Regions from separate parts of the Tabrizicola sp. T74 genome, predicted to be linked through region 2. Evidence: riboswitches for the same ligand, from Rfam matches in the RefSeq annotation. Region 2 holds a riboswitch; the other holds the start of a gene.
The links. A riboswitch is a leader RNA that binds a small molecule or an ion and turns the genes downstream of it on or off. The one in region 2 is predicted to bind cobalamin.

Region 1: it holds a riboswitch for cobalamin, as region 2 does, so the genes downstream of both, AC2EAL_RS04895 (DUF1636 family protein) here and AC2EAL_RS20135 (DUF1636 family protein) in region 2, are expected to answer to the same signal.

What each region holds. Positions count from the first base shown of each region.
Region 1 is NZ_JBXVVT010000001.1:927,495-941,585, forward strand. It holds gene cobG (precorrin-3B synthase) at 1-493, opposite strand, end outside; gene cobN (cobaltochelatase subunit CobN) at 639-3,911, opposite strand; gene cobW (cobalamin biosynthesis protein CobW) at 4,015-5,049, opposite strand; gene AC2EAL_RS04895 (DUF1636 family protein) at 5,046-5,420, opposite strand; cobalamin riboswitch at 5,503-5,701, opposite strand; gene cobO (cob(I)yrinic acid a,c-diamide adenosyltransferase) at 5,738-6,382, shown strand; gene AC2EAL_RS04905 (hypothetical protein) at 6,484-6,627, shown strand; gene AC2EAL_RS04910 (AraC family transcriptional regulator) at 6,681-7,631, opposite strand; gene AC2EAL_RS04915 (DsrE family protein) at 7,720-8,088, shown strand; gene AC2EAL_RS04920 (cisplatin damage response ATP-dependent DNA ligase) at 8,089-9,657, opposite strand; gene AC2EAL_RS04925 (ligase-associated DNA damage response exonuclease) at 9,654-10,652, opposite strand; gene AC2EAL_RS04930 (acetyl-CoA C-acyltransferase) at 10,860-12,038, opposite strand; gene AC2EAL_RS04935 (3-hydroxyacyl-CoA dehydrogenase) at 12,035-13,147, opposite strand; gene AC2EAL_RS04940 (enoyl-CoA hydratase-related protein) at 13,144-13,899, opposite strand; gene AC2EAL_RS04945 (bifunctional salicylyl-CoA 5-hydroxylase/oxidoreductase) at 14,006-14,091, shown strand, end outside.
Region 2 is NZ_JBXVVT010000008.1:22,467-36,557, reverse strand. It holds gene AC2EAL_RS20165 (zinc ABC transporter substrate-binding protein) at 1-901, shown strand, start outside; gene AC2EAL_RS20160 (cobyric acid synthase) at 997-2,439, opposite strand; gene AC2EAL_RS20155 (FecCD family ABC transporter permease) at 2,436-3,491, opposite strand; gene AC2EAL_RS20150 (flavin monoamine oxidase family protein) at 3,637-4,959, opposite strand; gene AC2EAL_RS20145 (ABC transporter substrate-binding protein) at 4,985-5,911, opposite strand; gene AC2EAL_RS20140 (ABC transporter ATP-binding protein) at 5,912-6,676, opposite strand; gene AC2EAL_RS20135 (DUF1636 family protein) at 6,673-7,116, opposite strand; cobalamin riboswitch at 7,147-7,364, opposite strand; gene AC2EAL_RS20130 (AraC family transcriptional regulator) at 7,440-8,453, opposite strand; gene AC2EAL_RS20125 (SDR family oxidoreductase) at 8,621-9,394, shown strand; gene AC2EAL_RS20120 (flavin-containing monooxygenase) at 9,409-10,920, shown strand; gene AC2EAL_RS20115 (winged helix DNA-binding protein) at 10,917-11,480, opposite strand; gene AC2EAL_RS20110 (LLM class flavin-dependent oxidoreductase) at 11,595-12,686, shown strand; gene AC2EAL_RS20105 (flavin reductase family protein) at 12,693-13,184, shown strand; gene AC2EAL_RS20100 (indolepyruvate oxidoreductase subunit beta family protein) at 13,181-14,091, opposite strand, start outside.

The DNA of each region.
Region 1 (14,091 bases), on a different contig from region 2:
GGTGGCCGTCGGGGCGGAGGATAAGGCGGCAATCTCTTGCACGTTCAATGCGGATGTCGGCGGAGGCCCCGGTCAGGATCGGGCGCGGGCCGGTATCGAGCGCGAAGCCGAACTTGCCGGAGAGGCTGGGCATATTGGCAAGAGCCGCGGTGAGACTTGCGGCGAGTCTGTTGGTCTCGGCGTCGCGGAAAGGTGTGACGATGAGGTTGCGGAGGCTTTCGGTCTCGATGTCGGGGTCGATTAGGCCTTGGGCGCGGAGGTCGTCGATGAGGCGGGGGTGGGAGGCATCGGTCACGCCGCGCAGTTGCAGGTTGGCGCGGGCGGAGAGGTCGATGATGCCGTTGCCGTGGGTCTCGGCGGCCTGCGCAATGGCCTGTGCCTGTGCCGGGGTCAGCCGGCCCAAGGGGGGGCGGATGCGCACGACAAGGCCGTCGCCGGACTGCATCGGGCGGAGCGCGCCGGGGCACCAGCCCTTGATTTCCCAGCCGGTCATGCGGTGCGCCCCTGGGTTGGGGCGGGTTTCAGATTGAGCGCTGACGCGCACGCCTTTTGTCTCGCCTCTGCGCGCGAAGGGCGCGCAAACGGCTCGGGCGAAGGGCCTCCGGCGGGGATATTTATGAACAGGTGAAAGGGCTTGGTCATGCCGCACCGTCCAGCCGGGCGGCTATGGAGTTGCGGCGGGTTTGCCAGAGGCCGGCGTCTCTCAGGCGGCGGAAGAGGTCTTCCATGGCGGCGAGAGCGGCGGGGTTCTCGCGGCTCAGGAAGTCGCGGACCTCATCGCGGCCGAGGGTGGCGTCGTGGTATAGGTCGAAGAGGTGCGGGGGGACGACCTGGGCCAGGTGGGCGAAGGCGGCCATGTGGTCGAGGGTGGCAGCGATCTCGGCGCCTCCGCGGAAGCCGTGGTGCATCATGCCTTCGGCCCAGGCTGGGTTGGCGGCGCGGGCGCGGACGACGCGGGCGATTTCCTCGGTCAGCGTCCGAGCGTGGGGGGTGTCGGGGCGGGTGGCGTCGAGGTGGTAGAGGGTGGGTTTGGCTCCACCCAGTTTGGCGACAGCGGCGGCGAAGCCAGCTTCGTGGGCGGCGTAGTCGGCGGCGATCAGGACGTCGGTTTCGGGGAGGTCCTGGGCGTGGACGAAACTGTCTGACGCTAGAACACGGGCTTCGAGGGCGGCGCGGGCCTCATGGGCCTGGCCGTCGGGGCCGATGGCCCAGCTTGAGGCCTTGAGCCAGGCTTCCCCTGCGGCGGCGCGGGCCTCGTCGGTGAAGGTGTCGGCGGCGGTGCCCATGCCGAGGCCGTAGAGGCCGGGCTTGGGGCCGAAGACGCGGGAGGCACGGGTCGTGTAGGGGTTGTCTTCGGGGGTTTCGTCTCGGCAGCTGAGCGCCTCGGCCCCGGCTTCGAAGAGTTGGGCGAGGGTCGGGAAGACATCGCGGAAGAGGCCGGAGACGCGGAGGGTGACGTCGATCCTGGGGCGGCCGAGGAGGGAGAGGGGGAGGATTTCGAATCCGGAGACCCTCGCGGAGCCGTCGTCCCATTTGGGGGCGAGGCCGGCGAGGTGGAGGGCCATGGCGAACTCTTCCCCCGCGGTGCGCATGGTGGCGCTGCCCCAGAGGTCGACGACGAGGCCGCGCGGGTAGTCGCCGTGGTCCTGCAGGTGGCGGCGGATCAGTTCCTCGGCCAGCTTGACGCCCTGGGCATGGGCGTTGCGGGAGGGGACGGCGCGGGGGTCGACGGAGAAGAGGTTGCGGCCGGTGGGAAGGACGTCGCTGCGGCCACGGTTCGGGGAGCCTGCGGGACCGGGGGCGACGCGGTGGCCGTTCAGGGCGGTGAGGAGGCCTTTGTTTTCTCCTTGCCCTTCGCCGAAGATGTGGAGGCCTTGGCCGAACTGGCTTTCCTTCAGGTCGCAGACGAAGCGGTCGATGCGGGTGATCGCCTCGGCGGGGGTGGCGTTCGGGGCGAGGCCGAGGTCCTGCGCCACGCCCGAGGCTGACGCCTCGTCGCGGATCGAGGCGATGAGGCGGGTGCGGCGAGCGGGGTCGAGACCGTCGGCGGTGGAGTATTCATCGAGCAGCCGTTCAAGGCGCTGGAGTTCGGGGGGGACTTGGGCGGCGGTCAGCGGGGGGGGCAGGTGGCCGAGGGTGACGGCGCCGATGCGGCGCTTGGCCTGGGCGGCCTCGCCGGGGTCGTTGACGATGAAGGGGTAGATGACTGGTGTGGGGCCGATCAGCGCCTCGGGCCAGCAGGTGTCGGACAGGGCGACGGACTTGCCGGGGAGCCATTCCAGCGTGCCGTGCGCGCCCATGTGGATCAGGGCGTGGGCTCCTTGCGCGCGGAGCCAGAGGTAGAAGGCGACGTAGGCGTGGCGCGGGGTGCGGGAGAGGTCGTGGTAGCTGTCGTCGCGTGTCTGGACCTCGCCGCGTTCGGGTTGCAGCGCGATGAGAGTGTGGCCGCGGCGGGTGGCGGGGAAGTGGAATTGGCCATCCTTGACCGAGGGGTCGCTGGTGGGGTCGCCCCAGGCCTCGGTCAGGTCCTGGCGGAGGGGTTCCGGGAGGGTTTGGAGTTCCGTCTCGTATGCGGTTAGGGGCCACGTGAGGGTTTCGGTCAGGGCCTCGGTCAGCGGTGCGCCTTTGGTGACCTGGTAACCCTCGGCGGCCAGGGTGGTGAGCAGGCGATCGGTCGAGGCCAGGGCGTCGAGGCCGACGGCGTGGGCCATCTGGTGCGCGCGGCCGGGGTAGGTGGAGAGGATGATCGCCAGGTGCTGGTCAGCGGCGGGGGTGGTGGCGAGGCGGTGCCAGTGGGTGACGCGGTCGACCACGGCCTGGATGCGGGCGGCATCTGCGCGGTGGGCGAAGCGGGAGAATTGGAGCTCGGGGTGCTTTTTGCCGGGGGACTTGTGGCTGACGATGCCGGCAAAGAGGCGGCCGTCGACCTCGGGCAGGACGACGTGCATGGCGAGGTCGGCGGGCGACAGGCCCCGGTCGGAGGTGGCCCAGTCGCGACGGCGGGCCGTGGAGAGGGCGACCTGGAAGACGGGGCAAGTGGCCGCGTCAAAGGGCGTCGCGCCGGCGTCGGACTTGGCGGAGAAGGCGGTGGCGTTGAGGATCGCGATGGGCGGGTTTGCGGTCAGGTGGGCGGAGAGCCAGTCGGCCACGCCGGGGGCCTTCAGGCTCGGGGCGAAGGCGCCGTAGGTCTGGAAACCTGCGGCGCGGAGGGCGTGGATCAGGGCGTCCACGGGCGCAGTGTCGCCGGAGGTCAGGTAGCTGCGGTAGAATGTGACGAGGATGGAGCCTTTAGCGGGCGTCGTTCCCACCCCCTGAATCGGGAGGGCCTGCGGCGCGGGGATGACCCCCCGGTCGGGATCGTAGAACCCCATCTGCGGCACAGTCTTTTCACCCAACACCGGGGCGGCGTAGATGCCTGCGGCTAGGGCCAGTTGCGCAAGCGCGGCATGGGCGGCGACGGCCCCGCCTTCGTCGCAGAGGGACTGCAACCGGCGGAGGGTTGAGACGGGGAGGGTGGACAGCTCGTCGAGGCGCGGGTCGGGGCGGCCGTCGGCGGGGAGGACCGCCAAGGCGATTCCGTTGCGGCGGGCGAGGTCCTGCAGCGTGGCGAGGCCATAGGGCCAGTAGGCCTCGCCGCCGATCAGACGGACGAGGATGGCCTTTGCGCCGGACAGGGTCCGCTCGGCGTAGGTATCGACGGAAATCGGGTGCTTCAGCGCCACGATGTTGGCGAGACGCACGGTAGGGTGGGCATCTTTGCCCACCTTACTCATGCGCTCATAGCCTGCCGTGAAGGCGCCGAGGTCGCTGTCGGAGAAGCTGAGGACGATGAGGTCAGCGGGGTCCTGGCCGAGGTCGAAGGGGGTCTCGGTTTCCTCCAGCCCGTGGCTTTCGCGGAAGACGACGTGCATCAGGTCCTCCCGAGAGAGGTGCCCCCCCACCCCGGCCCTCCCCCACGCTGGGGGGAGGGAGGCGCTTTGGGCCTGCGGGATGGGAAGGGGTGGTTCACGTCAGTCAGGCCCCCAGGACCCTGCGGATGGCGGCCTCATTGATGTCGTCGTGTTCGGCGATCACGACCAGCTGCGACTTGCGCGGGGCGGTGCCCCAAGGGCGGTCGAACTGCATGCGGACCCGGGCGCCGACGGCCTGGACCAGAAGGCGCAGGGGTTTGCCGGCGACGGCGACGTGGCCCTTGACGCGGAGGATGTTCAGCTCTTCGGCCAGTCGGACGATGGCGGTGGTCAGGGCCTCCGGGTCGGTGACTTCGGGCAGGTCGATGACGACGGAATCGAAGTCGTCATGCTCGTGGTCGTCCTCGCCGTCGTGGTGCGAGGGGCGGGCTGCGAGGTCGTCCTCGGCGGCGGCATTGAGGCCGAGGATCACGCGGGGGTCGATCACGCCGTCAGTCATGGGGAGCATGGGGACCGGGCGGTTCATCTCGGCAGCGATCACGTCCTTCGCCGCCGCAAGGCCCGCTTCCCCAGCGAGGTCGGCCTTGGACAGGAGGATCAGGTCGGCACAGAGGATCTGGTCTTCGAAGACTTCGGAGAGCGGGGTTTCGTGGTCGAGCGAGTCATCGGCGGCGCGTTGGGCTTCTACGGCGTCCACGTCGGGGGCGAAGCGGCCCGCCGCGACGGCCTCGGCATCGGCGAGCGCAATGACGCCGTCGACCGTGATCTTCGAACGGATCGCGGGCCAGTCGAAGGCCTTGAGCAGCGGCTTCGGCAGGGCGAGGCCCGAGGTCTCGATCAGGATGTGATCGGGGCGCTGGGGCATGGCCATCAGCTGCTCGATCGTCGGGATGAAGTCGTCGGCGACGGTGCAGCAGATGCAGCCATTGGCGAGTTCGACAATGTTCTCGACGGGGCAATTCTCATCGGCGCAGGATTTCAGGATGTCGCCGTCGACGCCCACGGTGCCGAACTCATTGACGAGGATCGCCAGGCGCTTGCCCTGCGGGTTCTGCATCAGGTGGCGGATCAGCGTGGTCTTGCCCGCGCCAAGGAAGCCGGTGATCACGGTCACGGGGATTTTCGTCAGATCGGTCATTCGGCGGCCTCTTCGTGCGGCGGGAGGGGAGGGATGCGGGCGATGGATTGCTTGCGGAAGACGGTGGGGCGGTCGCGCCAGGGGACGATGCCGTCCGTGGTTGCAGCGTATTTCCCGGCGCCCTCCAGGATCGCGGGGACGTCGTCAAGGGTAAGGCGGCCGTAGACGTAGGACCAGGCGCCGGGTTTGGTCAGCGAGACGGCGCAGCCGGTGTTGCAGGCCGAGAGGCACTCCACCCCGACGATGCGGACGCCTTCGGGCGTGGGCTCGGCGGTAAGGGCGGCATGCAGCTGGGCACCGGGGGGCGTTGCGCCCTCGGGGGCCGGTTCCCCGGCCTTGCAGGTGGTGCAGACGAAAAGGGTCGTGCCCATCGGTGCCTTGCCTTTAAGGCGAAAAGGGTGGGCCAGCGAGGGGCGTTTCCGCCGATCACCGGTCGCGGAACACCCCGTCCGCCGGTTGCCTTCCGCGCTGGCAGGTCTCCCGGCTTGCGGATACGGGGGATGGCCCCCACGGCCCCCGCCTTCCCGGCTTTCGCCAGTGGCCATGGGACCTCTCCGGTCACGGTCGCGGGGGCGGCTGCCTGGGTCGCTTCCGACCTGTCGCATTCCCTCTTCGCCTGTCATAAACAGGAACCAGCGCCAGCCCACCTGAGCCATCGCACCCCCCCTTGTCAAGGACACGACCGACCATGACCGAGACTGTTGCGACACCCGAGCCCGCGCCTGCCACTGACGACCTCGCCCGCCACGCCCAGAAGATGGCGAAGAAGAAGGCCGCGCGGGACAAGATCATGGCGGGGAAAGAGGGCGAGAAGGGCCTGATCATCGTTCACACCGGGGCGGGGAAGGGCAAAAGCTCCAGCGGATTCGGGATGATCCTGCGCTGCATCGCGCATGGGATGCCTTCGGCGGTGGTGCAGTTCATCAAGGGCGCCTGGGACACCGGCGAGCGGCGGCTGATCACCGAGAATTTCTCGGACCTCTGCCAGTTCCACGCGATGGGCGAGGGCTTCACCTGGGAGACGCAGGACAAGGCCCGCGACATCGCCGCCGCACGGGCGGGGTGGGAGAAGGCGAAGGAGCTGATCCGGGACCCTAGGGTCCGCATGGTCCTGCTGGATGAGATCAACATCGCGCTGCGGTATGACTACCTGGATATCGGGGAGGTTCTGGCCTTTCTGAAGACCGAGAAGCCGCCCTTGACTCATGTCGTGCTGACCGGGCGGAATGCGAAGGATGAGTTGATCGAGGCGGCGGACCTGGTGACCGAGATGACGCTGGTCAAGCACCCCTTCCGGGCCGGAATCAAGGGCCAGCCGGGGGTGGAGTTCTGAACCTGTCCACGGTGGGAAAACGCTGGGACCGCTTTGGAATCAATCACTTGGTCGCGGACGTTAACGATTTCGCAACACATGGAAAAACGGGGGAGGCAGGGATGCAGAACACGGGTTGGATGCTGATGGCGGCACTCTTGATGCTGACGCTCGCAGGTTGCGCGCCGCTGGTGGTGGGCGGGGCGGCTGCAGTGGTCGCGGACGAGGTCGTCGAGCAGGACAGGGGCGGCGACGGGCTGTTCTGACAGGGAGTCGGGGCAAGCCCCGACCTACGTGCGGTGCGCCATGAATGCGCACCCTACGATGGACGCGACCGTGTTCGCCGCCATTCTGCCGGGGGTGTTCCGAACGACCTTGTGAAGGCGCGGGTGAAGGCGGCTTCGGTGCTGTAGCCTGCCGCCATGGCGATGGTGATGATCGGGTCGGGGGTGGCGACCAGCGCCTCGGCGGCAAGGTATAGGCGCCAGTCGCGCAGGTAGCGCATCGGGGAGGTGCCGAGGGTCTCGGCGAACCGGGCGGTCAGGGCGGAGCGGGAGGTTCCGGTGGCCTGGGCCAGCGCGGGGAGGGTCCAGTCGCGGGTCGGGGCGTCGTGCAGGGCGAGGAGGGCGCGGGACAGCGTCGGGTCGAGGATTGCGGCGAGCCAGCCCCTGGGCGCGGGGGTCTGGAACTGGCGGCGGAGGATTTCGAGGAAGGCAAGCTCGGTCAGGCGTTCGAGGATCGGGCCGCCGCCGGGCTGGGGCTGGTCAACCTCGGTCACGATCTGGGCGATTGTGCCGGAGAGCCAGTCGTTCTGCCCGTGGGTTCGGATGTGGATGAACTCGGGCAAGGCGGCGCGGAAGGGTGCGAAGCCGGTGGCCTGGCACTGGACGTAGCCGCAGAGGATGCGGACCTGAGGGCCCGGCGCGGGGTAGTGGAGCGTGGGGGTCGCGGGCCAGGGTTGGGCGGGCAGGTCGCCGCCCGGGTCGATCAGGCGGCCACCCCTGCCGCCGCCAAGGATATGCGGGGTGCCGAAAGGGAAGGCGGCAATGTCGCCGGTTTGGAGCGTGGTGCGGGTCCCCTGCAGGTCGACCCAGCACGGGCCGGCGGCGACGATGTGGAAGCCGATGGCGTCCTTGGGCCGCCATGGCGCGGGGGTGGCGTCGGTGGTCCAGTCGCCCTGCGGCATGAAACAGTACTGCAGGGACCCCGAGATGCGCACCCGGCGCAGGGCTTCGTCCAGAAGCCGAGCGGGTTCTGGCGGATCGGTCAAGCTTTTCGGCGGGTCGGCCAAAGACGGAAAGCTCCTGCTTCGGGCAATGAGGGGACATCGAAACCCACGCATTGCACAGGAGATTATCATGGCAGCGGGCAGCGACAAACTTGTGGTGGTGATGACGAACGGGATTGCGAGCGAGTTGTCCTCGGTCGGGTTCACCATCGCCAATGGCGGGATCACGGCGGGGCTGCAGGTCAGCATGTTCCTGACTTCGAACGCGGTAGACCTGGTGCGGAAGGGCGGGCAGGCGATGACGCATGTGCCGCCATTGGATCCGCTGGCGGCGCTGATCGCTGATTTCCAGGCGCGGGGCGGGGTGATCTGGGCCTGCACGCCTTGCGTGAAAGCGCGTGGCTATGGGGCGGAGGACCTGCTGGACGGGGTGGTGATCACCGGGGCAAGCGTGATGCATGCCGAGATCAAGGCGGGGGCGGCGGTGGTGTCGTTCTGACTACGCTTCGGGCGGGAGCATGGCCTGCAGGGTGGACAGGTGGTCGGCCTCGGCCGCGGGTTTGTCCAGCCGGATGCGGTTGATCCGGGGGAAGCGCATCGCGACGCCGGACTTGTGCCGGGTGGACCGGTTGAGGCCTTCGAAGGCGACCTCGACCACTCGGGTGCGGGCGACGGAGCGGACGGTGCCGAAACGCTCGACGGTGTTGTTGCGGACGAAACGGTCGAGTTCCTTCAGTTCCTCGTCGGTGAAGCCGAAATAGGCCTTGCCGACGGGGACCAATTCGTCGCCCCTCCAAACGCCAAAGGTGAAGTCGGAGTAGTAGCCCGAGCGTTTGCCGTGGCCGCGCTGCGCGTACATCAGGACCGCGTCGATCAGGTGGGGATCGCGTTTCCACTTGAACCAGGGGCCTTTGACCCGGCCGGAAAGGTAGGGGCTGTCGCGGCGCTTGATCATCACGCCTTCGATGACGTCGGCGGGCGGGCTGAGGCGGAGGGCGGCGAGGTCGTCCCAGGTGGCGAAGGGCAGGTTTGGCGAGAGATCGATGCGGGGGCCGAGGTTTGCGACGGCCTGGGCGAGGGTCGCGCGGCGGGCGTCGTAGGGCCGGTCGCGCAGGTCCTGGCCGCTCCAGATCAGGACGTCGTAGAGCCGCAGGCCTGCCGGGTGCGAGCGGAGCATGGCGGGGGTGACGGTCTTGCGGTTCAGGCGCTGCTGGAGGTCGCCGAAGCTGGCGATGTCGCCGCCGCGGCGGACGAGGAGTTCTCCGTCGAGCGTCCCGTCGAAATCCATCAGGTCGACCACGTCGGGGAAGGCGGCGCTGATGTCTTCTCCGGTCCGGGAGTAGAGCCGCCGGGTGCCGCCGTCGCTGACCGCCTGGACGCGGATGCCGTCCCATTTCCATTCGGCGGCATAGTCGGCGGGGTCGAGGGTGGAAAGCTGGTCGAGGTCGGTCGGAGTGGAGAGCATCACCGGGCGGAACGGCGCGCGGGCGGCGGCTTCGGGGCGCGGGGCCCCTGCGGCCCAGGCGAAGAGGTCGAGGTAGGGGGGTGTCAGGGCGTGCCAGATCTCCTCGACCTGCGGCAGCGGCAGCTTGGCCCAGCTGGCAAAGGCGGCGCGGGCGAGGCGGGCAGAGACGCCGACCCTTAGCGCGCCGGTGGCGAGCTTGAGGTAGGCGTAGCGTTCGGAGGGGCCGAGGCTGTCGAGCCGGGCGGTGATGAGGGCGGGGAGGCGAATTTTGGGGGTGGTGGAAAGTTCGTGGACGACCTCGGACAGCGGCGGGTCGGAGCGGGTGCCTTCGGGCCAGATGAGCGAGATCGTCTCGGCCAGATCGCCCACGAAATCATAGCTGTAGGTGAAAAGCTGGGGGTCCACCTTTGATTCGGTCAGGCCGCGGAGGAGGCTGGGGGTGACTTGGCGCAGCTTCAGGTCGCCGGTCAGGGCGGCCAGCATCAGGCCGCGCTGGGGGTCGGGCTGGTCGGCGAAGGCGGTGGTGAGGAGGCGTTCCTTGCCAAGGCGCTGGGGCGTGAAGGCGAGGCGTTCTAGGAGGGTGGCGAAGGCGGTGAGGCTCATTCCGCTTCATCCTCGTAGCCGACGAGGTGGAGGGGTTTGGCGGCGCGCTGGGTCAGCTCGCACCAGCGCATCAGGGCGTCTTCGCGGCCGTGGGTGATCCAGACTTCGGACGGGTTCAGCTCGGTGATGGTGGCGGTGAGGTGGGGCCAGTCGATGTGGTCGGAGAGGATGAGCGGCAGTTCGACGCCACGCTGGCGGGCGCGGGCGCGGACCTGCATCCAGCCGGAGGCGAAGGACAGGACCGGGTCGGGGAAGCGCTGGGCCCAGGTGGTGGCGAAGGCGGAGGGCGGGGCGATGACGATGGCGCCGGCGAAGTCGGATTTGCGGCCCTCGGTCGCGGGGCGGAGGTCGCCGAGGTCGATGCCTTGCGCGACGTGGTAGTCGCAGAGGCGTTGCAGGGCTCCGTGGATGTAGATCGGCGCGTCCCATCCCGCCTGACGGATCGCGGCGATGACGCGCTGGGCCTTGCCGAGGGCGTAGGCGCCGATCAGGTGGGAGCGTTCGGGGTTCGCTGCGACGCTGGCGAGGAGGCGGGCGATCTCCACCTGCGGCGGAGGATGGCGGAAGACGGGGAGGGCAAAGGTCGCCTCGGTCACGAAGATGTCGCAGGGGACGGGCTCGAACGGGGCGCAGGTGGGGGTGGGGACGCGGGCGTAGTCGCCGGAAACGACGATCTTTTGCCCCTGCCCTTCCACCGCGATCTGGGCAGAGCCGAGTACGTGGCCGGCGGGGTGGAAGGAGACGGTGACTTCACCGATGCGGGTGGGTTCGGTGTAGGGCTGGCGGGATTGGGTGAAGTCTTCGCCGTAGCGGATGGCCATGATGTCGAGGGTTTCGCGGGTCGCCATGACGGCGCCGTGGCCGGGGCGGGCGTGGTCGGAATGGCCGTGGGTCACCAGCGCGCGGGGGACGGGACGGGTGGGGTCGATGAAGAAATCGCCGCCCGGGCAGTACAGCCCCTCGGGTCGCGGGATCAGGAGGGGCGGTCGGGCCATGGCGGTGTCCAGGGTCGGCGCGGGGGTGCCGATGCTAAGGTGTGGCTTTGCGCCTGGGTGTCAACGCGTTTGGCGTCGAGGGGTTCCTGCGGGGCCAGATTGAGGGACCGGGTGACGTTGCTCTGATCGGGTGCGGCCGGGGGCAAAACTTTTCGAAAAGTTTTGGAAAATCCTTCGAAGGATTTTCGCCAAGGTCAGCCGTTCCGCTTAGACCGCGAGCAGTTCCACCGCGACGCCCTGGCCGACGCCGACGCAGAGGGTGGCCAGCGCCGAAGTGCCGCCGCTTTCCGCCAGACGCCGGGCGGCGGAGGCGGTGATGCGGGCGCCGGACATGCCAAAGGGGTGGCCCATGCTGATGCCGCCGCCCTTGGCGTTGACCCGTGGGTCGGCGTCCTCTAGCCCCCAGGCGCGGGTGCAGGCGAGGACCTGGGCGGCGAAGGCCTCATTCAGTTCGATGATGTCCTGTTCGGCAGGCGGTTTCGCGCCCCGGGCGACCAGGCGTTCCACAGCGGCGATGGGGCCGATGCCCATGATCCGGGGGGCGACCCCAGCCGAAGCGGCACGGCCGATCCGGGCGAGGGGGGTGAGGTGGTGGTCCCGGACCGCCTTGGCCGAGGCGAGGAGGACGGCGCAGGCTCCGTCGTTGACCCCGGCGGCGTTGCCTGCGGTCACGGTGCCTGGGGTGCGGAACGGGGTGGGGAGCGCAGCGAGGCGATCGAGCGAGGTGGCGCGGGGGTGTTCGTCGCGGTCCACGACCGTGTCGCCGGACCGGGAGCGAAGCGTCACCGGCAGGATGTCGGAGCGGTGCCAGTCGGCGTCGTAGCGGTCCTGTGAGCGGAGGGCGTAGGCGTCCTGGTCGGGGCGGGAAACTGCGTAGTCTTCGGCCACGTTCTCAGCCGTTTCGGGCATGGAATGGGTGCCGTGGGCCTTGGCGATGCGCTGATTGATGAAGCGCCAGCCGATGGTGGTGTCGTAGATTTCGGCCTGGCGGGCGAAGGCGGTGTCGGATTTGGGCATCACGAAGGGCGCGCGGGTCATGCTTTCGACGCCGCCCGCGATGACGAGTTCGGCCCCGTCACGGATGGCCCGCGCCCCGGCGATCACCGCGTCCATGCCCGAGGCGCAGAGGCGGTTGACGGTGAGGGCGGGGACAGTGTCGGGCAGGTGGGAGAGGAGGACGGCCATGCGGGCGACGTTGCGGTTGTCCTCACCGGCCTGGTTGGCGCAGCCGAGGATGACCTCGTCGACGGCAAGACCGGGGTACAGGTCGAGGAGGCCGTCTATGACATGGGCGGCCATGTCGTCAGGGCGGATTGTTGCGAGCGAACCGCCGTAGCGGCCGATGGGGGTGCGGCGCATGGTGCAAAGGAAGACGTCGTTGGTCATGCGATGGGTCCGTCCGGGGGTGGCAGGTAGCGGGTTTTCAGCTGCGGGGGCGCGCTGCGTTCCAGGCGGGCAAGTTCGGCGGCGATCGTCGCGGGGCCGTGGGCCTGAAGGCATTCGAACGGGCCGCGCGGCAGGTTGAGGCCGAGTTTCAGTGCCGTGTCGATGCCGTCGCGGGTGGTGCCGCCTTCGGAGAGGAGCCAGGCGGCTTCATTGGCCAGCGTGGCCTCGATCCGCAAAGTGATGGCGTCGGCGGGGGCGGAGGGCAGCGGGTCGGGGTGGACGAAGCCGCGTCCGGTCTTGCGGCCAAGGTTGCCGCTGGCGACCTGGGCGCGGAGGACGTCGAAGACGTGATAGCGCGGATGGCCGCCCATGGCGCGGTTCAGGCCTTCGGTCGCGGCAAGGTTGATGTCAGCGCCGATCAGGTCGATCAGGCTGAACGGGCCGAGACGGTAGCCTGCGGCCACCATGGCGGCGTCGATCTCGCCGGGGGTGCGGCCTTCTTCCATAAGCGCCAGCGCCTCGCCGTAGAAGGGCCGGGCACAGCGGTTGACGATGAAGCCGGGGCGGTCGGGGCAGTCGATCAGGGTCTTGCCCGTGGGCTGCATCAGGGTGCGGGCAGTGTCGAGGGCCTGAGGTGCGGTGCCGGGATGGGCGACGAGTTCCACCAGCTTCATCGCCGGGGCGGGGTTGAAGAAGTGGAGGCCGATGAGGCGGTTGGGGTGTTCAAGGCCCTGCGCCATGGCGGCGACGGAGAGGGAAGAGGTGTTGGTGGCGAGGATGGCGTCGGGAGCCATTACCCGCTCTAGCGCGGCGAAGAGGGACTGCTTGGCGGGCAGCTGTTCGATGACCGCCTCGATGGCGAGGGCCGCATTGCCCATGGCTTCGGGGCCGTCGACGATGGTCAGGCGGGAGAGGATGGCGTCGCGGTCTTCCGGGGTCAGTTTGCCAGCTTCGACTCTTGGCGCGAGTGAGGCGGCGAGGCGGTCGAGGGCCGTGACGCGGGCGGGTTCGTGGCTGTCGGTGGCCAGCACGGTGTAGCCGGCGGCGGCGAAGACCTGGGCGATGCCAAGGCCCATGGTGCCAAGGCCGATGACGGCGACGGTGGTCATTTTCCCTGGAACCCCGGTTTGCGCTTTTCGCGGAAGGCGCGGATGCCTTCGGTCTTGTCGGCGCTGTCGAGGAGCGATTCAAACGCCTCGCGTTCCTGGGCTAGGGCCAGCGCGGATTCGGCCCCGGCGACAAGGGCAGCCTTGGCGGCCATCAGGGCCAGGGGGGCGCGGTCAGCGAGGCGGGCCGTCAGAGTGGCGGCTTCGGTCACGGCGTCCTGTGCCAAGTGCGAGGCAAGGCCCCAGGCGAAGGCGGTTTCGGCGTCGATGATCTCTCCCAGCAGGACCATCCGCGCGGCGCGGGCGGGGCCGATGCGGGCCATCAGCCGTTGGCCGCCCCCCGCGCCGGGGATCAGGCCGAGGTTGGTTTCGGGTAGACCAAGCCGGGCGGTCGGACCTGCGATCAGAAGGTCGGCCATGAGCGCTAGTTCCAGGCCTCCACCGAGCGCGAAGCCTTCGACGGCGGCCACCAAAGGCTTGGGGAAGGCGCGGATCGCGGCCCAATGCGCCTTGCGGGGGTCGGTGGCAGCGTCGGCGGCGGTCTTCGTCTCGATCTCGGCAATATCGGCCCCGGCGGCGAAGTTGCCCTCGGCCCCGTGGATCAGGACGGCGCGGCAGGCGGGGTCATCGGCCAGCCGCAGCAGTGTGGCCGCAAGATCGGCCAGCAGTGCCGTGTTCAGCGCGTTGCGGGCGGCGGGCCGGTTGATGACCAGCCGCGTCCACGCGCCCTCCCGGGTTTCGACAAGGTGTTCCATGGCGGCAGTTTGGAAGAAGCCGGAAATTTTTCAAGCCTAAAAGTTTTAAGCTTGAAATTATCGGGGTTGGTGTCAAACTTCGCCCAACAGCAAGGAGCACCCGGTGATGAAGATTCTGTGCCTGGGCGGGGGGCCGGCGGGGTTGTACTTCGCCATTTCGATGAAGCTGCGCGATCCGGCGCATGACGTGAC
Region 2 (14,091 bases):
GGTGCATGCGCTGGTGGCGCAGGTGATGGGGGACCTCGGGACGCCGGAGCTCCTTTTGGCCAAGGGCGCGGACGAGCATGACTTTCAGCTGCGGCCCAGCCAGGCAGGGGCGGTGGCGGATGCGGATCTGGTGGTGTGGATTGGGCCGGAGCTGACGCCCTGGCTGGAAGGCGCCATGGAAGGTCGGCCCGAAGGCGCGGCGGCCTTGGCACTGCTGGACGCCGAGGGGACGATGCGGCGCGCCTATGGCGAGGCGAAAGCGGAGGGCCACGAGCACAAGGATGAGCATGGGCACGAAGAGGAGCATGCCCATGAAGACGAGCATGCCCACGAGGAGGAGCATGCGGAAGAGGCGGGGCATGACCATGGCCACGACCATGGGTCCGAGGACCCGCATGCCTGGCTTGACCCCGGCAACGCGCAGGTCTGGCTGGGGCTGATCGCTGCCGATCTGAGCAAGCTCGACCCGGGCAACGCGGCGACCTACGCGGCGAATGCGGCGGCGGCGGGCGAGCAGATCGCTGCGCTGGATGCCGAGTTGCAGGCGTTGCTTGCACCGGTCAAGGACAAGCCGGTCGTCACGTTCCACGACGCCTATGGCTACTTTGCCGACCATTATGGCCTGAACTTCGCGGGCAGTATTGCGCTGGGGGATGCTTCGTCGCCCGGCGCGGCGCGGCTGGCGGAACTGCGGGGTGAGTTGGAGGCGGGCGGTGTGGTGTGCCTCTTCCCGGAGGTGCAGCATGACCCGGCGCTGGTCGAGCAGTTGGCGGAGGGCACCACGGTCAGGATCGGCGGGGCGCTGGATCCGGTGGGGTCCTCGCTGGATGCGGGGCCGGGGGCCTATGCGGCGCTTCTGGGTGGGATGGCGCGGACGATTGCCGACTGCGCGGGCGGGTGATGTCCACGCAGGACAGGTGCCTGGGCCCCTGAAACATCAACACGATAGCTGTGGGCGTTAACGATCTGGCAAGGTAGGTGGGCGTGTCGCCCACCCTACTCTTGCGCCAGGGTGAGGAGCCTTGCGCAATCGACATGCGCGGCAAGGTGGTCGGCCAGAGCGTCGAGGGTTTCCTCCACCGTCCGGTCGTAGCTTTGGTTCCCCGGTGTCGCGCCGAGGCTGGCGAGGAAAGCACGGCGGAAGGCGTCTTCGGTGAACATGCCGTGCAGGTAGCTGCCCATCACCCGCCCATCGGCACGGATGGCGCCTTCGGGCTGGCCGTTCACGGTGAACATCGGCTGCGCGCGGTCGGGGCCGTCCGTGCGGCCGAGGTGGATTTCGTAGCCCTTGACCTTCGAGCCTGAGGCGGGGTGGAGCGCCTCGGTTTCCGTCACGCGTTTGTCGGGTGTCATGGTGGTGGTGAGGTCCAGAAGGCCGAGGCCGGGGACGGAGCCCGGTTTGCCTTCGATGCCCGCGGGATCGGCAATTTCGCGCCCCAGCATCTGGTAGCCGCCGCAGAGGCCGAGAACTTTCGCGCCCCGGCGCAGGGCGGCGGCGAGGTCGATGTCCCAGCCTTGCGCGCGGAAGTGGGCGAGGTCGGCGATGGTGGCCTTGGAGCCGGGGAGGATGATGAGGTCGGCCTCGACCGGCAGGGGCTGGCCGGGTTTGATGATCCGTAGGGTTAGCCCTGGTTCCTGGGCGAGGGGGTCGAGGTCGTCGAAGTTGGCGATGCGGTTCAGATGGGGGACAGCGATCAGGAAGTCTCCGCTGCCGCGCGTGCCGCCAAGGTCGGCGGCGTCTTCGGCGGGGAGTTTGTGGGCGTCGGGGAACCAGGGGATGACGCCGAGGCCGGGCCAGCCGGTGCGGGTCTCGATCAGGCAGTAGCCGTCATCGAAGAGGCGCGGGTCGCCGCGGAACTTGTTGATGAGGAAGCCGCGGATCATGGCGGCGTCAGTGGGGTCAAGGACAGCTTGCGTACCGACCAGTTGCGCGATGACACCGCCGCGGTCGATGTCTCCGGTCAGGATCACCGGGGTCTGAGAGGCGATGGCAAAGCCCATGTTGGCGATGTCGTTGGCGCGCAGGTTCACCTCGGCCGGGCTGCCCGCGCCTTCGACGATCACGAGGTCGGCTTCGCGCTGGAGCCGGTGGAAGCTGTCCAGCACCGGGGCCATCAGCTGCGGCTTCAGCGCGGCGTAGTCGCGGGCCTTGACGGTGGTCAGGCGTTTGCCCTGGACGATCACTTGCGCGCCGGTCTCTGACTCGGGTTTCAGGAGGACGGGGTTCATGTCGACATGGGGCTGGACGCCACAGGCGCGGGCCTGCAGAGCCTGGGCGCGGCCGATTTCGCCGCCTTGGGCCACCGCGGCGTTGTTCGACATGTTCTGCGGTTTGAAGGGGCGGACGGTCAGTCCCTGACGCGTGAAATGGCGGCAAAGGCCAGCGACGAGCAGCGACTTGCCGACGTTCGAGCCTGCGCCCTGGATCATGATCCTCATGACTTGCGGGCCATCAGCCAGAGGAAGAAGACGCCGCCAACAAGGCCGGTGACGACACCGATCGGCATGTCCTCGGGCGCCATGACGACGCGGGCGACGGTGTCGGCGGCGACGAGGAAGATGGCTCCGAGGAGGGCGGAGAGGGGCAGGACGCGGGCATTGTCACCGCCGACGGCGAAGCGGACGAGGTGCGGCATCATCAACCCGACAAAGCCGATGAGGCCGGAGAAGGCGACCATCACGCCGGTGATGAGCGCGCCTGCGACGAAGACCGACAGGCGGAAGCGGGCGACGGGGATGCCGAGGGAGGCGGCGGTTTCATCCCCAAGGGACATGGCGTTCAGCGCACCGCTTTGCGACCAGAGCCAGAGACCGGCGGGGACAAGGACGGCGAGGGGGTAGATCAGGTGGCTCCACTGCGCAAGGCCGAGGCCGCCGAGCATCCAGAAGACGACGGTATGGGTCGCCTTGGGATCGCCAAGGAAGATCAGCACGTTGGCCCCGGCCATAATGATGAAGCTGACGGCGACGCCCGCCAGCACGAGGCGGTCGGCGCTGGTGGCTTGCGTGACCTGGGTGACGAGGAGGACGAGGAGGGTGGCGGCGAGCGCCCCGCCGAAGGCCATCAGCGGGACGGTAAGAAGGCCGAGGAAGAGGCCGGTGTGAAGAAGGGCGGCAATGGCGCCGAAGGCCCCGCCCGAGGAGATGCCGAGGAGGTGGGGGTCGGCGAGGGGGTTGCGGGTGACGGATTGCAGGGCCGCGCCGGTGATCCCGAGGCCTGCACCGACCAAGGCTGCGAGAAGGGCGCGGGGGAAACGGATGTCCCAGACGATGGCCTCACGCCCCTCGGTCCAGTCGGGGGTGACGAGGCCGGGGATCAGGTGGTTGGCCAGGACGCCCCAGACGGTGGAAAGGGGGACGGGGACCGCGCCCACGGAGACGGCGAGGAGGATGGCGAGGAAGAGGACGCCGCCGCCACCAAGCGCGAAGCCCGCGCGGCGGGTGAGGCGGAGAGTGGCGGAAGTGGGGGCGGTGAGGGGCGTTTCGGTCATGCCGTTTCCCCTGGGATGGCTCGTCGTGCGCCTTCGGCTTCTCCTCGCGGGGCGGTCAGCGAAGAGCGGCGAAGCCGGGCGATGAGCGGGGTGACGGGGCGCTCGTCGATGCCCTTCGGGCACTCCTCGCTGAGTCGATACGGGGTCATCCGGCGCGCTCCAGGATCGTGCGGGCGGCGGTCTGGCCGGAGAGGTAGGCGCCGTGGGCGGTGCCGGAATAGTCGGGCTCGGTCGCTTCGCCGGCGAAGACCAGGCGGCCGTCCCAGTCGGACCCGGCCAGGGCGCGGCGGGTCGTGGGCGAGGTGCCGGTGGCGTGGAAGGAGTAGGAGCCGAGCGCGAAGGGGTCCTGCGACCAGCTGGTGACTTGGGCCGCAAGGGGGGCGGGGAAGGCGGTGCCGAACATCGCCTTCAGGGCGTCATGTGCAGCGGCCATCATCGCGGCGTCGTCGAGGGCTTCCTTTTCGGCGGCCTGCGATCCGGCGTGGAAGGCGAGGAGGACAGGGGCCTTCAGTGCCCGGCCAAGGCTGACCCACTGCGACCAGTGGCCGTCCATTGGGGAAAGCCACTCCATCCAGTCGACACTGTCGTCCCAGGCGATGCGGTCGAAGCGCAGCCAGCATTTGTTCAGAAGGCCCATGCCGAGGCTGTCGACGGCGGCTTGCCGTGCCGGGGCGAGGGGTTCGGCAAAGGCGACCCGCCCGGATTGCAGGACGCCGAGGGTCAGAGTGACGATGGCCTGGTCGGCGGCGATGGTGGTGCCATCGGCCAGGGTCGCCGTGATGCCGGTGGCGGTGGGGGAAAGCGCGGTGACGGTTTGGCCAAGACGGATGGTCAGGCCTTGTGCGAGGTGGGTGGTCAGCTGGTCGATGCCGGCGGGGAAGAGGACATCGGGGCCGTCGAACTCTTCCGCGGCGTCAATGGACCAGGCGGAGGCCTTGGTCCAGTCGCCCGCGTATTCCTGTTCGAAAGCGCCGTTGATGTAGTGGCGGACGTTGCGACGGGTCTGGGGGTCGGCGTCGGCCCAGTCGGGGGAGGACTGGACAGCTTCGGCCAGGGAGATGTCTTTGGAGCGGTCCTCGGCGGCGGCGCGAGCGTCTTCGACGAGGGCCTCGGCGGCGTCATGCCCGAGGTCGGCCTCTTGCCCATCGGCGCCAAGCGAGAGGCTGCGGTCGTAGGAGGTGGCGATGCGCTGTGCCCCGGCCTCGTCGGCCAGCGCAGACAGGGGGTTGCCCTTGGTCCCGTGGATCCAGCTGGCGCCGAGGTCCATGGGCAGATCCGGCCAGAGGCGCGAGGTGCGGAGGCGCCCGCCGATCCGGTTGCGCGCCTCGATCACGGTGACCTGATGCCCCGCCGCCTGCAGGTCGCGCGCAGCGGCAAGGCCCGCGAGGCCCGCGCCGATCACCAGGACCTGGCGGGGCGACTGCGCACGGGCGCGGGACGCCAGAAGCGCGGCGGGCAGAAGGGTCATGGCGGCGCGGCGGTTCATCCGGTGGTCAGTTCCCCCAGAAGCCCGCCACCAGCTTTTCCACCGCGCGGATGTTGCGGGGGCCGGGGGTGGCTTCGACGTATTCCAGCACCACATAGCGGTCGTTCTTCACCGCGTCGATGCCCGCAAAGGCGGGGTTGGCTTCCAGGAAGGCGATCTTCTGCTCGGCCGTCACGTCGCCGTAGTTCACGATGACGATGACCTCGGGGTTCCGTTCCACCACCGGCTCCCACGCCACCGTGGCCCAGCTTTTGTCGAGGTCGTCCATGATGTTGCGGCCGCCCGCCGCCTCGATCAGCGCGGTGGGGATGGCGTAGGCCCCGGCGGTGAATGGGGTTTCCTCGCCACTGTCATAGACGAAGACGCGGAGGGGGTTCGTGCGGTCGACGGGGGCGGTGAGTTCGGCAAGCCTTGCCTCATACCCCGCGACAAGGGCCTTTGCCCGATCCTCGACACCGAAGATGGTGCCGAGGTTGAGGAGATCGTTGTACATGTCCTGCATCGAGGACTTGGCCTTGGGGCCGACGAAGATGCAGCTTTCGGTCAGTTCATAGGTCTTGATGCCGAGGGGTTCCAGCGTTTCCGGCGTGACCTCGCCGCCGACCTTCATGCCGTAGTTCCAGCCGGCAAAGAAGAAGTCCGGTTCGGCCCCCGCCAGGACTTCGCGCGTGGGGTATTGGGCGGAAAGCTCGGGCAGTTCGGCGATGCCTTGGCGCAGTTCCTCGTCCAGCGTCTTCCAGCCCGAGACGCCGGTGTAACCGACCATCCGGTCGCGGAGGCCAAGGGCCAGCATCATCTCGACCAGGTTCACGTCGTTGGCGATGGCGCGGGTCGGGGCGGCGTCGAAGGTGACGTCGCGGTTGCAGCTTTTCACCGTGACCGGGAAGGCGAGGGCGGGGGTGGAAAGGAGGAGGAAGGCGAGGAGGGATTTCATCTAGTGGTCCAGTTGGAAGGAGAAACGGGGCGCGCCGCTGGTGCGGTCGATGCGGGGGATGACCTGGAAGGCCTGGGCGATGGTTGCTTCGGTCAGGGCCTGATCGGGCGGGGCGTCGGCGATCACGCGACCCCGGTCGAGGATCAGGACGCGGTCGGCGAAGTCGGCGGCGAGGGTGAGGTCGTGGAGCGTGCAGACGACGGCAAGGCCAAGGCCGCGGAGGAGGGCGAGGAGCTCCAGCTGGTGGCGGATGTCGAGGTGGTTGGTGGGCTCGTCCAGCACCAGGATGCGCGGTTCCTGCGCGAGCGCGCGGGCGACCATGACGCGCTGGCGTTCGCCGCCCGACAGGGTGCCGAAGCGCCGGTCGGCGAGGTGGGCCAGGTCCATGCGGACCATCGCGGCGTCGGTGATCGCCTTGTCGCGGGTGCCTGGCCCCATGCCCTGCCGGTGGGGCAGGCGGCCGAGCGCGACGATGTCCCGGGTGGTCAGCGCAAAGTCGGTGGGCTGTTCCTGCAGGACGGCGGCGACAGTGCGGGCGGCCTCGCGCGGAGGGGTCAGCCAGAGGTCGCGGCCCTGGATAAGGACCGTACCAGAGAGGGGCGCCTGGTGGCGGTAGAGGAGGCGGAGGAGCGAGGACTTGCCCGCCCCGTTCGCGCCGCAGATCGCCAGGACCTCGCCCTCGGCCAGTGTGAAGGAGATGTCGTGCAGGATGGCAGGGGCGCGCTTTGGCCCCCAGGTGACGTTGCGAAGTTCGAGGACGGTCATTGGATTGCCCCCTCCCGCGTCACGATCATGGCCGCCGGGATGCGGGCGAGGGTGGTGTCGCAGAGGCTGGGCGGCAGGTCGCGGCCGGTCATCCAGCCGTCGTTCAGCGCGGCATAGCTGCGGGCGAAGGCGATGAGGTCGTCCAAAGGCTGGTCGGGGTCGATGTCGCCGAAAAGCCAGGTGGCTTTCTCGGTCGCGCGGTAGCCGACGACGCAGGGTTCGCCGTGGTCGGGCACGCAACCCGCAAGGCAGGCGGTGCCGGAGACCTCGAACTGGTCACCAAGGTCGGCCATGGCGATGGCGGCGCGCAGCCGTTTCAGAAGGTCAAAGCCCGGCTTGCAGGCGTCGCCCTTGTGCTTGCAGGCCTTGCAGACAAGGATCTGGTGCGGCGCGGATTGCGCTACGGAATAGGGTCGGGCCTTGGGCCGCGGGTCGTCCATCGAACACTCCTTCCGGGGCACCCCGCCCGGCGGTCATTGGTTTCGATGGCAGGTCTCCTGACTTCGCGGGTCTATGCTCTCCCCCCACCTTCCCGGCTGAATGCCAGTGGCTTCGGAGGGGTCGCTCGCCGCTTACAGTTGCGGGGGCAGTCGGGGATTTGGCGGCTGATGCCTACACCTCACCCCGTTCCCTTTTCACCCGGGCCACGCTTTGCGTCATGCCGGGAACCATCACGTCCTTGTGTGCTCCGGATCGGGCCCTGGTGCAAGACGGAAAGCGACACTTTCGCCGATGACCGCGCCAGCGGTGAGGAGGCCCCAGACTAGTCCGATGCGCCCGGCCCGCGTGCCGACCGCAGGGTCTGGCTGGGCGAGAGACCATAGCGTTGCCGGTAGGCCTGCGAGAAGCGGCCGAAATGCGCAAAGCCCCATTTCAGCGCCACCTCGGTGACCGAGCCTTCGCCCGCCGCCAGCGCCTGGTGCGCACGCTGCAGCCGCAGGTCGCGCCAAAAGCCAAGCGGCGAGGTGCCGCGGTGATCGCGGAACGCCAGTTGCAACCCGCGGACCGAGATGCCCGCCGCCTGGGCCACGTCCTCGACGGTGATCTGGTCGGCAAGATGCGCCTCGATGTAGCCCTCGGCCAGGCGCAGGTGGCGGGGACGCGGCAGGGCCCGGCTGCGGCCGAGGTCGGCGGCATAGTCGTGGTGGCTCGCCTCCAGTAGGCCCGTCATCAGCGTGGCCTCGACCTGCCGCGCCAGCATGCCCTGCCCTAGGGGACATGCGCCCTGATCGGCTTCGGCGACGAGGTAGAGGAGCAACCTGCGGAGGGCGGCCCCAGCCCCGCTGGTCACGTCCAGGGGGCCATCAAAGCTGATCGGGCGGTCGACGGGGTGACCAAACTGGGCGGCAAGATGGGCCATCAGCGCCTGGCGGTCGATCTGGAGGAGAAGCTGGCCGGTGCCTTCCTCCCAGATCATCGTGGTTTCGCGGTGCGGGTTCAGCACCGCCGCCTGGCCCCGGTCAGACAGGTACTGTGCCTTGCCGTTGACCACGGCGGCCCGTCCCGACAGCGGGATCTGCACCAGGTAGAAGGTTTCCAGCGCCCCGGGCGCGATCAGGGTGCGCGCGCCGTATTCGATGTAGTTGAGGCTAAGGCCTGCGCCCGCCAGGTGGTGGTGCCGGGCATCCAGCCTTGCGCCCTTGCCGATGGTTTCCAGCCGGTGCGGGCAGAAGACGGCGGCGACCTTGTCGCGCGCCTCGTCCAGGTCGCGCGAGGCAAACAGCGCATGGGCGGCCAGGGGCCGCGCGCCGTTCAGTGCCAAGGGGCCTTGCAGCATTGCCCGCATCCCAGGTCGCCAGATGCGACAGGCTAGCATGGCGGGGCCGGGGACGGACGCTTTGTCGCAGATTTTTTCGTTTTCCGGATAGTGGCCTCGCCCGGCGGATAGCGCGGACGGTACGGGGGGCGGAAACTCTTTCAAGTTTCAAGGAACTGGAGGGAGCGATGCGCGGATTGCAGGGCAAGGTGGCGATCGTGCCGGGCGGGGTCACCAAGATCGGGCAGGCCGTCGTGACGGCGTTTGCCGAGGCAGGGGTCCGGGTGATGGTCGCCGACATCGTCGATGCGCCTGCCGGGATGCTGTCTGATTCGGTGGCGTTCCAGCGCTGCGACCTGCGGTCGGATGCCGAGATCGCGGCGCTGGTGCAGGCCACCAAGGCGCGCTTCGGCCGGGTGGATTTCCTGGTCAACGTCGCCTGTTCCTACCTGGACAAGGGGGCCGAGACCACGCGCGCCGAATGGTTGGAGGCGCTGGATATCAACCTGGTCGGGTCGGTCATGCTGATGGAGGCCGCGCTGGGCGAGTTGAAGGCCACGAAGGGTGCGATCGTGAACTTCGGGTCGATCTCCTCCCGCGTGGCGCAGACCGGGCGCTGGGTCTATCCGGTGTCGAAGGCCGCGATCCTGCAGCTGACGCGGAACCAGGCGATGGACCTGGCGCCGCATGGCATCCGGGTCAACGCGGTGAGCCCGGGCTGGACCTGGTCGAACATCATGGACCAGCTGACCGGCGGGAACCGGGCCAAGACCGATGCCGTCGCGGCTCCGTTCCACCTGCTGGGCCGGGTCGGCAACCCCGAGGAGGTGGCGGCGGCGGTCCTGTTCCTGTGTTCGGACGAGGCGAGCTTCATCACCGGCACCGATATCCGCGTGGACGGCGGCTACACCGCGATGGGCCCCGAACAGGCCGAGCCCGCGATCCCGAAACTGATGTCCTGAGAGGGAGCCACCCCATGAAGATCGCCATCATCGGGGCCGGGTTTGCCGGCCTGACCACCGCGCGTCACCTGCGCGACTTCGGCCATGAGGTGACCGTGTTCGAGAAGGTCCCCGACGTGGGCGGGGTCTGGAGCCGGACGCGGCTGTACCCCGGGGTCAGCACCCAGAACGGCAAGGACACCTATTGCCTGTCCGATTTCCCGATGCCGCGCGACTACCCGGAATGGCCGAGCGGGCAGCAGGTTCAGGCCTATCTGGAAAGTTATGCCGACCAGTTCGGGCTGAAGCCCATGCTGCGCCTGTCGACCCCGGTCACCCGGGCTGAACAGGGCGCGGACGGGCGCTGGGCGGTGACGTTCCGGCCCGAAGGCGGGGCAGAGGCGACCGAGACCTTCGATTTCCTGACCGTCTGCAACGGCATCTTCTCGGTCCCCGCCGTGCCAGACTTTCCGGGAGCCGAGGCGTTCCGCGCGGCGGGGGGGGAGATCTGCCATTCGTCGGAATTCCTGAACCTCGATGAGGCGCGCGGCAAGCACGTGGTGGTCATCGGCTATGGCAAGTCGTCCTGCGATGTGGCGGTGGGGCTGGCGGATGTGACGGCCTCGATGACGGTCGTTGCGCGCGAGCTGATCTGGAAGATGCCGAAGAAGCTGGCCGGGGTGTTGAACTACAAGTACCTGTTCCTGACCCGGATGGGCGAGGCGCTGTTTCCCTATATCCGCCTGCAGGGGTTCGAGAAGTTCCTGCATGGCGCGGGTCGCCCGGTGCGCAATTCGATGGTCGGCTCGGTCCAGTCGGTGATCACCCGGCAGCTGAAGCTGAAGCAAAGGGGCGCCCTGCCGCGCGGGTCGTTCGAACGCATCGCCCGGTCGACCGTCAGCCTCGTGACCGACGGCTTCTTCGACCGGCTGGCCACGGGGCGGATCGCGCTGAAGCGCGACGATGCCATCGCGCAGCTGATCGTCGAGGGCGGGCGGCGGTTTGCGCTGCTGAAGTCCGGTCAGAAGATCCCGGCGGACATCGTCATCTGCGGCACCGGCTGGCGGCAGGAGGTGCCGTTCCTGTCCGCAGACCTGCAGGCCCGCATCCAGGACAAGCGCGGCAACTTCCGGCTTTATCGCTGCATCCTGCCGACGGGCGTGCGGAACCTGGCGTTCAACGGCTACAACTCGTCGTTCTTCTCGCCCCTGTCGGCAGAGATGGGCGCGCTGTGGATCGCGGCCTATCTGGGTGGCGGCCTGACCCTGCCGTCCGAGGCCGAGCAACTGGCGATCACCGACCAGCGCCTGCGCTGGATGGAGGAGCGGACCGAGGGCAAGCATGCGCGGGGAACGAACATCATCCCGTTCTCGATGCACCAGATTGACGAACTGCTTGCGGACATGGACCTGTCGATCGGCCCGCTGCAGCGGTTCATGGAATGGCAGATGCCGGTGAAGCCGGGCCGCTATGCGCGGGTAGCGAAGGCGCTGCACCGGCGGCTGGACCGGCCGCAGGTCCAGGGGGTTAAGCCGGCGCTGGCCTAGCCCCGCCGGTGCGTGGCGGCGACGCGCGAGATCTCTTCGTAGATGCCAGAGAGCAGGTTCAGGGTCCGCGTCGCATCCGCCAGGCGGTCGCTGAACCCCGGCACGTTCGCCACGGCCTGGATCAGCAGCCGCCGCCGCAGCGCGCCGTAGTCGTCGGTCACGCGGCGGCCTTCATCCGTCACTTCATAGGTCACTCCGGACCGCCCGGCCCCCTTGCGCAGGACCAAACCTGCGCCGATCAGCTTGCGCAGGCTGTACTGGATGTTCGGCACGTCATCGCGGTTGGTCAGCCGGGCGAGGTCCTTGATCGACTTCGGACGGTCGTTCATCCGGATGATGTGCAAAAGCGCATTCTCCGGCCCGGTCGCCGCAAGGTCGCAGACCGAGGCCAGGCATTCCGACTGCCAGCGCCCGAATCCCTCGAACGTGCGCATCAGCGCGAACTCCAGTTCCGTGGTGTCGACCTCGGTCGGGCCTTCGGCCAGGTGCCAGTGCCAGTCGAGCCCCGGCACCGGCGGCTCGGAGCCATCCTTTTGAGGTTGAAGCGTTTTCCCAGCCATCCCTGCACCCTTTGCCCGTCCCGACCTTGGCCGCACGCCGCCGTTGACGCAAATGGAATTTACGATAGACTTTCAAACATAAAATATCACCAAAACTGCAACAGGGATACCATCATGCCGCACCACCCGATGCTGTCGGGCGATCGCTTTCGCCTGGGCACCTTCTCGACCAACTGCTCGTCGGGGATGACCCCCACCAAGGTGCCCGAACGCTGGGTGAATAGCTGGGACAACAACCTGAAACTGGCGCAGATGCTGGATGAGGCCGGGATCGACTTCATGCTGCCCATCGCGCGCTGGATCGGCTATGGCGGCGAGACGGATTTCCACGGTGGCGTCCTGGAGACGATGACCTGGGCCGCGGGCCTGCTGGCAGCGACGAAGAACATCGCGGTCTTCGCCACGATCCATACCGCCGCGAACCACCCGGTGGTGGTGGCAAAGCAGATGGCCACCATCGACCACATCAGCCATGGCCGCGCGGGGCTGAACATCGTCGCGGGCTGGAACAAGCCGGAGTACGAGGCGCTGGGCCTGACGCTGCCGGACGACCACGAAACCCGCTACGGCTATGCGCAGGAATGGTTCGACCTGGTGCGCAAGCTGTGGGCGTCGGACACGCATTTCGACTGGGACGGCAAGTACTTCAAGGCCAAGCGGGTGAAGGGCGACCCGAAGCTGGTGCGCGGATCGGTGCCGATCATCAATGCTGCAGGCAGCCCGCAGGGGCGCGAGTTCGCCACCGACAACGCGAACTTCCTGTTCACCCCGGCCATCGACCTTGACCGGTCGAAGACCGAGATCGCCGAGCTGAAGGCCCAGGCCCGCGCCAAGGGACGCGAGGTGAACGTGCTGACCTTCTCCCATGTCATCTGCCGTCCGACCGAAGCCGAGGCCAAGGCCTATGCCGATTACACCGCCGTCCAGAACGCCGATACCGAGGCGGTGGACAACCTGGTGCGCCTGCAATTCGCCCATGCGCACAGCTTTCCGCATGACCTTCTGGCGCAGATCAAGCACCTGTTTGCGTTGGGCCATGGCGGCTACCCCCTGATCGGCACACCGGACCAGGTGGCCGAAGGCATCCTGCGGCTGCATGCGGCGGGCTTTGCCGGGACCACGCTGTCCTTCGTGGATTACGTCGAAGAGTTCCCCTATTTCCGCGACACGGTGCTGCCGAAACTGGCCGCCGCCGGGATCAGGTAGGGCAGGATGGACGGGGAACCGACCGCGAAGGAATTCCGCGCCGCGATGGGCGCTCTTGTCGGCAACATCAGCGTCATCACCGTGGGCGATGGGGATGAAGCGTCTGGTCTGGTCGTCACCTCGGTCGTGGCCCCGTCCGTTGACCCGCCCTTGTTGCTGGCTTCGATCAGCCGCACGGCGTCGAGCCACCCGCTGTTGGTCAGGTATGGCCGCTTTGGCTGGTCGTCGCTCGGGGCCGCGCATCAGGCGGTAGCCGAACGGTTCTCGGGCTTTGGCGGGGTGAAGGGGCCGGCGCGCTATGACGGGGCGGAGTGGGAGAACGCCGTGACCGGGGCGCGTCTGCTGAAGGGGGCACCCGTGGCGTTCGACTGCACGGTCGAAGAGATGATCGAGCGGGACACCCATTCCATCCTGATCGGCCGGGTCCGCGCCATCCGCACGACGGCGGGCGCGGGTGGGCTGGTCTGGTGGAACGGCAGTTTCCGTGCGCTAAGCTAGACGAAGCTGCGGATCGTCTGGATCGCGCCGTCGAGCGCCTTGCCTTCCTCGTCCTTCAGGGCGGCTTCGCGCAGGCGGCGCGCCCAGTCGGCTGCGTCTTCGCGCCCCGTGACCAGGTCGATGGCCGCGAGGACCCGGTCGAACTTCGACAGCCCGCGCGCGAGGGTGTCGGAATAGCCCTTCACCAGGCGGCGGCAGCGGATCACCTCGACCCCCAGGGCGTAGTCCTGGGCCAGCGCGGCCTCGGCGCGGGCCAGCCAGGCCTCGCGGTGGAGGGTTTCCTGGTGATGCCGCAGCGTCTTGCGCCGCCAGCCCTTCAGGCCCGCCAGGACGTACAGCATGAGGAAGCCGCGCAGGGAATCGGTGCGCAGGCGACGGCCCTTGTTGAACAGCCGGTCAACCAGCGCCATGCGCCTGGGGTTCGCGGCCCAGCGGGCGCCCATCCGGGCGGGGAGGAGCGAGACCAGTTCCTCGGCCCGGGGGTGCAGGAATTCGGTCACCTGCATCAGCTTGCCGGTCTTCGCCCCCATTTCCGAGGCGATCCGTTCGTTGCGCCCGGCCCTGGTCTTGGCGCCTGCCACGCGGATGATGTCGTCATAGGCCATGGCGTTGGCCAGGTACTTCGCCGCCTCACGCGTGAAGTCCCAGGGCGCGCGGTCCTTGGCGGCTAGGGCCTGCAGCCGGGTCAGGTAGTCGCGGCCATAGGCGATGTCCTGAAACTCCACCACCTTGCGCAGGCCAAGCGCGGCTAGGTCGCGGGCGGGTTCGGGAAGCCGCGATACTTCCGCCTCAAGCGCCTGCCAGTCGGCCATGAGGCGCGCGGGGCCGGTCACCATTGGCGTGCTGGTCTTGGGCGTGGCGGGCGGTTCTGCCTGGTCGCCCTGCGCCGCCGCATAACCCGCCGCAA